Linked DNA regions of Mesorhizobium japonicum MAFF 303099. Each later gene encodes a partner of the first gene's protein in a complex. Links are inferred from orthologs where the notes say so. Each region holds a gene or a part of one and is shown on either strand. Other genes may lie near its edges.

Evidence for each region. Proteins that work in one complex are often made in the same cells at the same time.
Region 2: the proteins of MAFF_RS31885 (region 1) and dnaG are in contact, whole or in part, in a crystal structure (PDB 2R6A), measured with the Geobacillus stearothermophilus proteins. The link is inferred for Mesorhizobium japonicum MAFF 303099 from one-to-one orthologs. Residues at the interface, in WP_033016901.1 of Geobacillus stearothermophilus: Ser13, Glu15, Ala16, Gln18, Glu91, Leu92, Asp94, Ala95, Val96, Pro97, Thr98, Ala99, Ala100, Asn101, Tyr104, Tyr105, Ile108; in WP_049624496.1 of Geobacillus stearothermophilus: Lys456, Leu457, Leu458, Pro459, Ala460, Asn463, Ala464, Leu467, Leu535, Leu536, Ile537, Ala538, Gln544, Glu545, Asp548, Tyr549, His552.

Annotation. Positions count from the first base shown.
Region 1 is NC_002678.2:6,481,287-6,486,153, forward strand. Bases 1,086-3,984 are described here. They hold MAFF_RS31885 (replicative DNA helicase), read right to left. Parts: upstream 3,331-3,984; coding sequence 1,840-3,330; downstream 1,086-1,839. Other genes in these bases: radA (DNA repair protein RadA), read right to left, coding at 1,086-1,773; MAFF_RS31890 (RNA polymerase sigma factor), read right to left, coding at 3,531-3,984. Also shown: MAFF_RS31875 (CvpA family protein), read right to left, coding at 1-322; more of radA, read right to left, coding at 370-1,085; more of MAFF_RS31890, read right to left, coding at 3,985-4,784; MAFF_RS31895 (YciI family protein), read right to left, coding at 4,781-4,867. UniProt on the Escherichia coli protein: The main replicative DNA helicase, it participates in initiation and elongation during chromosome replication. Travels ahead of the DNA replisome, separating dsDNA into templates for DNA synthesis.
Region 2 is NC_002678.2:2,002,000-2,005,937, forward strand. What follows is about bases 1-2,954. They hold dnaG (DNA primase), read right to left. Parts: upstream 2,468-2,954; coding sequence 533-2,467; downstream 1-532. Other genes in these bases: rpoD (RNA polymerase sigma factor RpoD), read right to left, coding at 1-109; MAFF_RS10825 (RcnB family protein), read right to left, coding at 2,606-2,954. Also shown: more of MAFF_RS10825, read right to left, coding at 2,955-2,974; MAFF_RS10830 (Na/Pi cotransporter family protein), read left to right, coding at 3,359-3,938. UniProt on the Escherichia coli protein: RNA polymerase that catalyzes the synthesis of short RNA molecules used as primers for DNA polymerase during DNA replication.

The DNA of each region.
Region 1 (4,867 bases):
CGTAGAGGAAACCGAGCGTGCGGTCGAGCGCGCCGATGCGCGAATCGATGATCCAGTCGGCGAGCTTCATGGTGATGACCGAGACGACGATCAGCGCGATGATGAAGACGACGCCGGCGGAGGCCGCCATGGCAATCTTTTCATTCTCGATGTAAGGCTTCAGATAGGGCAGGACCGGCTTGTAGAAGAAGAAAGCCGCCGCCGCCGCCGCCGCCCACGAGACGACCGACAGGACCTCGCGCGAAAAGCCGCGAACCATGGCGAGCATCGCCGAGACCAGGGTGAAGCCGACCAGGATTCCGTCAAGCAGCGTAATCGGCATGTCTTTCGCCCCACTCCGATTCTTTTTTCACGGCTCGGCGAGCCGCGTCATTCTTCTTCGTCCACGCGGCTTCGACGTGAGCCGGCTATGCGCGCCACGAGGTCGGCAAGCTCGGTGGGCTGGAAAGCACCGGCCCCGATCCCTCCGGCAAGTTCCTCGCTGCCCAAGGGCAGAACCGCACTACCAAAACCCAGCTTTTCGGCTTCCTTGAGGCGTTGCTGCGCATGCGCGACCGGCCTCACGGCACCCGACAGGCTGATTTCGCCGAAATAGACGCAATCGGCGGGAAGGGCAAGACCGGTGAGCGAGGAAACCAGTGCGGCGGCGACCGCGAGATCGGCCGCCGGCTCGCTGATGCGGTAGCCGCCGGCGACGTTGAGATAGACGTCGTGCTGGCCGAATCGAACGCCGCAATGCGCCTCCAGCACCGCCAGGACCATCGATAGTCGCGCACCGTCCCAGCCGACCACTGCCCGGCGCGGCGTGCCGAGCGAGGATTGTGCCACCAACGCCTGGATCTCGACCAGAACGGGCCTTGTGCCTTCCATGCCGGCGAAAACGGCGGCACCCGGCGACTTGGCATGCCGCTCGCCGAGAAACAGCTCCGAGGGGTTGGAGACCTCGCGCAAACCCTTGTCCGACATTTCGAAGACGCCGATCTCGTCGGTCGGCCCGAAGCGGTTCTTCACCGTGCGCAGGATGCGGTAGTGATGGCCGCCTTCGCCCTCGAAATAGAGAACGCCGTCGACCATGTGCTCGACCACGCGCGGGCCGGCGATCTGGCCTTCCTTGGTGACATGGCCGACCAGCACGATCGCGGCACCCGTGGATTTCGCATAGCGGATCATCGCCTGGGCGGCGGCGCGCACCTGGGTGACTGTACCTGGCGCCGAATCGGCAAGGTCGGTCCACAGCGTCTGGATGGAATCGAGAATGACCAGGTCCGGCCGCTTGCCGTCGGCGATCGTGGCAAGGATGTCCTCGACATTGGTCTCGGCCGCCAGTTCGACTGGTGAGTCGGCGACGCCGAGCCGCTGCGCCCTCAGCCTGATCTGCGCGACGGCTTCTTCGCCCGAGACATAGACGATACGGTGGCCTCGCGACGCCAGCGCGGCGGCGGCCTGGGTGAGCAGCGTCGACTTGCCGATGCCGGGATCGCCGCCGACCAGAAGTGCGGAGCCGCGCACGAAGCCGCCACCGGTGGCGCGATCCAGTTCGCCAATACCCGAAATGATGCGCGGCGCGTCCTCGATGTCGCCGGAAAGCGTGGTCAGCACCACCGCGCGGCCCTTGCGGGCGTTGCGCATATTGGCTGGCCCCGAGCCGATGCCACCGGAGGTGCCTTCCTCGACCAGCGTGTTCCATTCGCCGCAGGCATCGCATTTGCCGGCCCAGCGCTGATGCACCGAACCGCAATTCTGGCAGATGAACTGGACGCGCGATTTGGCCATCAGGCGTGGCCTGCCGTCAGATACGCGCACAAAGGTGCTGGAAGGGTCGAGGCCTGTCTCAAAAGGTCACTCAAACCTCTCCGCAATATGATGCTCTTCCGCCAGATCGGAGAAGCGGGTGAATTCGCCGTGGAAGGCGAGCGTTACCGAGCCCGTCGGGCCGTGGCGCTGCTTGGCGACGATGACCTCGGCCTTGCCGCGCATCTCGTTCATCTCGTTTTCCCACTTGACGTATTCCTCGGTGCCAAGCTTGGGCTCGCGGTTCTTGAGATAATACTCTTCGCGGTAGACGAACATCACGACGTCGGCGTCCTGCTCGATCGAACCGGATTCACGCAAGTCGGAGAGTTGCGGGCGTTTGTCTTCGCGGCTTTCGACCTGACGCGACAGCTGCGACAGCGCGATGATCGGCACGGCGAGCTCCTTGGCCAGCGCCTTCAGGCCTGTGGTGATCTCGGTGATTTCCTGCACGCGGTTCTGCGAAGCCCTGGCGGATGAACCCTGCATCAGTTGGATATAGTCGATGACGATCAGGTCGAGGCCGCGCTGGCGCTTCAGGCGACGCGCGCGGGCGGACAGCTGCGCAATGGAAATACCGCCGGTCTGGTCGATGAAAAGCGGGATCTTCTGCATGGTCTGCGAACAGGCGACCAGCTTTTCGAAGTCCATTTCGCTGATTTCGCCGCGGCGGATTTTTGACGACGAGATTTCCGTCTGCTCGGAAATGATACGGGTCGCTAGCTGTTCGGACGACATTTCGAGCGAAAAGAAGCCGACGACGCCGCCATTGGCCGCCTTGAACGAACCGTCGGCCTGCTGCGCTGGCACGTAGGCTTCGGCGATGTTGAAGGCGATGTTGGTGGCGAGCGACGTCTTGCCCATGCCCGGGCGTCCGGCAAGCACGATCAGATCGGACGATTGCAGGCCGCCCATGCGGCGGTCGAGATCGCGCATGCCGGTGGCAAGACCCGACAGGTGGCCGTCGCGCATATAGGCGGCGTTGGCCATGTCGACAGCGGTCTTGACCGCGTCGGTGAAGCTCTCGAAGCCACCATCGTAGCGGCCGGTTTCGGCCAGTTCGAACAGCCGGCGTTCTGCGTCCTCGATCTGCTCGGAGGGCGACATGTCGACCGGCGCGTCATAGGCGATGTTGACCATGTCCTCGCCGACGGTGATCAGCGCGCGGCGCGTGGCAAGGTCGTAGATGGCGCGGCCATAGTCGGTGGCGTTGACGACGGTGACGGCTTCGACCGCCAGGCGCACGATATATTGCGCCACCGTCATGTCGCCGACCTTTTCGTCGGCCGGCAGGAAGGTCTTCAAGGTGATCGGCGTCGCCACCTTGCCCATACGGATGAGCTCGGCCGCGATCTCGAAGATCCTGCGATGCAGGGGTTCGTAGAAATGGCCCGGCTTCAGGAAGTCGGAGACGCGGTAGAAGGCATCGTTGTTGACGAGGATCGCGCCGAGCAGCGCCTGCTCGGCCTCGATATTGTTCGGTGCCTCGCGATAGAGCGGTTGCTCCGCCACACCGAATTTCCGCGCTGCCTCTGCCATGATATCCCCGATTTCAAAACCCACCTTGCCGTAGCAGACCACGTTAAGGGCGGGTGAAGATTCGTCGTCCTCTCCTGCTTGTTCACAGCACAAAAAAATCGGTGGAAAGAATCCCGATTGACTCGAATCAGGCGGCTAACCGTAGCGAATCCGCATCAGGAACAAAACAGGAAAATACACTGCCGCAAGGTCGGACGAGTCTAGTCGCGCAGGGTGCGATGTTCGGCGAGTTGATCGAGACGAGTCTTTAGGAAACGTCGTTCTGCCGGCTGGCGGGTCAGGTCCAGCGCCTGCTGGTAAGAGGCGCGTGCGGCTTCAGTCAGGCCTAGTCTGCGCAACATGTCGGCGCGCGCCGCGTGCGCCAGATGGTAGCCGTCGAGGCCACCCTGTTCCAGTGCCGCTTCGATCGCCGTCAGACCGGCTTGCGGCCCGTCGCGCATGCCAAGGGCGGCGGCACGGTTCAGCGTGACCACCGGGGAGGGGGCGACGCGCCTCAGCACGTCATAAAGTGCAACGATCTGGGTCCAGTCGGTGTCCACCGTACCCGCCGCTTCCGCGTGGATGGAGGCAATGGCCGCCTGGAGGATGTAGGGTCCAACCCGTCGTGAAGCGAGCGCCCGCCCAATGAGGCCGTTGGCTTCGCTTATCAGCCCGCCGTCCCACAGCGACCGGTCCTGATCCTCAAGCAGGACGATGTCGCCATTGGCATCGACCCGCGTCGCGCGCCTTGCCTCATGCAACAGCATCAACGCCAGCAGCCCGTGTGCTTCGGGCTGGTCGAGCAAATCCACCACCAGTCGGCCGAGGCGGATCGCCTCTGCGCACAGATCCGCCCGCGTCAGGCTTGGTCCCTGCGTTGCCGCGTAACCCTCGTTGAAGATCAGGTAGATCACCTGCAGCGCACTTTCGAGGCGTGCCGGCAACGCGCTGCGGTCGGGCACTTCGTAGGGGATGGCCTCGTCGCGGATCCTTGCCTTGGCCCGCACGATGCGCTGGGCAATGGTCGGCGCCGGCGTCAGATAGGCGCGGGCAATCTCTTCGGTAGTCAAGCCGCCCACCTCGCGCAGCGTCAAGGCAATGCGTGCGTCCGGCGCCAGTGCCGGATGGCAGCAGACGAAGATGAGCCGCAGTTGATCGTCCGCTATGTCTTCAGGCGTGATCGGTTCCGCTATCTGTTCGCTCAAGGCCAACAGTTCCGGCAAAGTGCCGGCCAGCCGCGCTTCCCGGCGCCAGCGATCGATGGTTCTGAAGCGGCCGGCCGAGACCAGCCAGGAATAGGGATTGGCCGGCAGGCCTTGGCGCGGCCACCGCTCGGCGGCGGCGGCGAAGGCCTCATGCAAGGCCTCCTCCGCCGCGTCGAACCCGCCGAGCAGGCGGATCAAGGTCGCCAGCACGCGCCGTCCCTCGGTGCGATACACCGTCGCCAGGCAGGCATGCGTGCTGGCGGCGCTCACAGTACCGGCCGGGGCTGGCTGAAGTCGACGACCGGACGGACTTCGATGTGCCCGATCGTGGCCAATGGATGTCCGCTTGCCAC
Region 2 (3,938 bases), 4.5 Mb from region 1 along the record:
TGGCGGCCTTGATCATCTTCTTGACAGCATCATCGGAAAGGTCGAGCAGAGGGCCATCGGTGGCGCCTTCGCGTTCGGTCTCGACCTCTTCCTTTTCCTTAGTCGCCATAATTTTTATCTTCTCCTAGCGGCCAAGCTTTGGGGCCGCGTAAGCTGTCGGACCAGTCAAATCGGATACGCTCGTTTTTTAAACGCGCCTCACCGGGCCACTAACCGCATCATCTCTTTTGTTTGGTGCATGCCGTCATCCCAAAACCGGTCCCACTCTTGGGCGACATGCATTAAGTCCAGATTAACCCTGATATCTGTGGCAGGCTGCCTGCCTGTCCAGTGACCAGTACCTCACATCGCTCATTTCCCGTCGGCGCGGGTGCGGGTTAACGTTTCGAATCGTCCTGATTCCGCCATTCTGTCGGAAGGTCAAGCGCCTCTGGCATGATTCGCATGAAAAAAGCGAATCAATTACCCGACTTAGCGCGCCTTGCTTCCCTGGGAAGCCTGGCCACGCTCTCATTCCTGTACTCAGCTGCACTTAGGCTCGCCCAGCCCTGCCCGACGAAACGCCGAATCCTTCGATCAGCGCTTCCGTCGCCTGTACATCCTGAAATTGCGCCTGAATTTCGATCAGATGGCGGAAGTTTTCGTCCGAGGGATCTGCTTCGAGCGCCGCTTCCGCCTGTTTCAGTTCCTTATGTAAGGTGCGCGCGCTGCGCTGCAAGTGCAGCGCCTGGTTCAGGGCGTCGCGGGCGTCGTCGAGTGCCGCCGTCTCCAGCGCGGGCCATTGCCGCGCCCGCCGGATCAGGCCGACGGCGCGCTCCCAGATCTCGGCGCAGCCGGCACGCTCGATCGTCGCCACCACGGCGTGGCGGTCATTGGCCATGTCATGCGCCATCGCGTCGAGGATGGCGGCGTGCAGCCGCTGCAATTCGGAATTGGCGAGGTCGAGAAATTCGACATGGGCGAAATTCTCGTCGATCAGCGGCGGATGGTTGACCAGCGCCACGAGGATCGTCGCCTCGCGCACCGACATGCCCTCGCTGCCGCGCTTGACCAACGCCGACTGGCCAAGGCTTTCGGTGATCGCCATGCGGCCGCCGCCAGGCTTGGCGAATTGGCCACCGGGTGCGGCTGCCTTGCCCTGTCCTGGTTTCCAGTCCTGGCGCCCTTGCCGCGCATCGCGCTGCGAGCCGAAGAAGCTCTTTTCGCGCTCACGCATTTCCTGCTGGTAGTGATAGCGCGTGCTTTCGTCGCGGATGCGGCTGGCGAGTTCCCGCAGCGTCTTTCCCAGTTCCGCCCGTCGCTCAGGCGTGTCGAAGACACCGCCCGCCGTCTCGCGCATCCACAACAGGTCGACCAGCGGCCGCGCATCGGCAAGCACCGCGCGGAAAGCGTCCGGCCCCTCGGCCTTGACGAGGTCGTCGGGATCCTTGCCTTCCGGCAGCAGCGCGAAGCGCGCCGAGCGCCCGGCCTGCACCGATGGCAGTGCCAGATCGGCTGCACGCCATGCCGCTTTCAGCCCGGCCTTGTCGCCGTCGAAACACAGCATCGGTTCGGGCGCCATACGCCAAAGCAATTCCAGCTGGTTTTCGGTGAGCGCCGTGCCGAGCGGCGCCACAACATTCTCGAAGCCGGCCTGCGCCAGCGCGATCACGTCCATATAACCTTCGACGGCAATGACCGTGCCGTCCTTGGCGAGTGCCTTGCGGGCGCGGGCGAAATTGTAGAGCACATTGCCCTTGTGGAAGAGCTCGGTGTCGGGCGAGTTCATGTATTTGGCCAGCGCATCGGGCGCCAGCGCCCGGCCCCCAAAAGCGATGATCTTGCCGCGCGAATCCGGAATCGGGAACATGATGCGGTCGCGGAACCAGTCATAGGAGACCGGAATGTCGTCGCCGTGTCGTACCAGCCCGCAGGCTTCGATATCGGCCTTCGGCACGCCTTTTGCCGCGAGATGCTCCTTGAGCGCATTGCGGCTGTCCGGCGCGTAGCCCAGCCGGAACGACTGCTGCGTTGCCGGCGTCAATCCACGGTCGCGCAGATAGGCGCGGGCCTTTGCGCCCTCAGGCCCCTGCAGCCGTTCCTGGAAAAAGGCGGTCGCCATCTCCATGACGTCGGTCAGGCTCGCGCGTTCCTTCTCGCGCCGTTCCTCCTGGGCGTCGCGCACCGGCATCGGCACGCCGGCCATGTCGGCGATCTTCTCGACCGCTTCAGGGAAACTCATTCCGTCGAGTTCGGTCAGGAATTTGAAATGATCGCCCGAGACCGAGCAGCCGAAACAATGGTAGCGGCCCTTCTTGTCCTCGCAATGGAAGGACGGGCTCTTCTCGCCATGGAACGGGCAGCAGGCCCAAAAATCGCCACGCGACGCATTGGTCTTCCTGCGATCCCACGCGACGCGCTGGCCGATGACCTGTGAAATCGGCACGCGGTCGCGGATCTCGTCGAGAAAGGCGGGTGGAAAGCGCATTGAGGGAACTCGTTTCCCCACCATATAATCATGCCAGCTAAATCCGACGACCCCCAATGCTGGCCATACCCGGTTTCCACAGGGCAAAAAGACGGCGGCCATACGGACCGCCCTCCTTTCCAGGCTAGCGCTGGACGCTTACTGCGCGGCAAGCGCGCCGAAGATGACGCCCGAGAGGATGCCGACCAGCACATAGTCGTTGCCGACGCGGATCCATTCCTGGCCGCGGCCGGGACGATGCAGGCCGTAGCGGCCATAGTCGCGGATCGGCTGGTGCTGCCTCCAGCCGGAATATTTCTGGCCGTTGCGCCAGTGGTTCCGCTTCACGACGACCTTCTTCTTGAAGACGCGCTTCCTCACATCATTGTGGTGGCCCGGCTTCTGCCAGTCGACCTTGGTGTAATTCGACTGCGGCGCGACCGGCGCGTTCGTCGGCGCGGCCTGGCCGGCAAGTGACGTGGCGGCCATCATCGAGACGGCGAGGACAGAAAGAACGATGCGCTTCATCAGAGATCTCCTTGGTTGTCGATGCCCGAGGAATAGCGACCGGAGGATGAACTGAAACTGAACACAGGCATTACAATTGTGTAATGAAATCTTCGTCTTATTGCCGATATTTGAACATCACCGCAAAGACAACATCGACCCCCGGCAAGAGCGGCCGTTCGCCAGACCGGCCAGGGCGTGGCCGTGCGACCATTTGCGTACCCATCCATTCCCGACACGGCCTGTCGCGCCACGACGGCCCCTTGAAATCGACAAAGTTTTATTATCCGGCTAAAATATTCCGGCTATTATCCACAGTGCCATGACCATGATTCGAACCCTTGTTTTTCCGCCTGTTCGCCGCGCCGTCCGCACCGCGTGCCCTGTCCGCATGCAGGCGCCGACATGAGCGGTTCCGTCGTCCTTCTGCATCTGGCCGGCGCCGTGGCGCTGATGCTGTTTGCCACCCGCATGGTGAAGACCGGCGTCGAACGCGCCTATGGCGATGTGCTGCGCCACAGGCTGCGCGCCACCATGCGCAATCCGATCATGGCGGTGCTGGCCGGCACCGGCCTTGCGATCGCGCTGCAGAGTTCGACCGCGGTCACCCTGCTGGTCGGCTCCTTCGCCGGTTCCGGCATCGTCTCGGGTGCGGCCGGCCAATTGGCGGTGCGCGGCGCCGAGATCGGCTCGGCGCTTGTGGTCAAGCTGCTGACTTTCGACCTCACGCTGCTGGTGCCGCTCTGCCTAATCACCGGCACGGTGATGTTCATGGCCACCGAGCGGCGCGACTGGCGCCAGACCGGCCGCATCCTGGTCGGCATCGGCCTCTTGATCCTGTCGCTGGAGATGATCGGCCAGGCATCCGAGCCGCTGCGCAACAGCCAGCTGATGCCGGTCATCATCAACTACTTCTCCAGCGATTCCATCACCGCCTATCTCCTGGCGGCGCTGATCACATGGCTGTTCCAGTCGAGCATCGCCG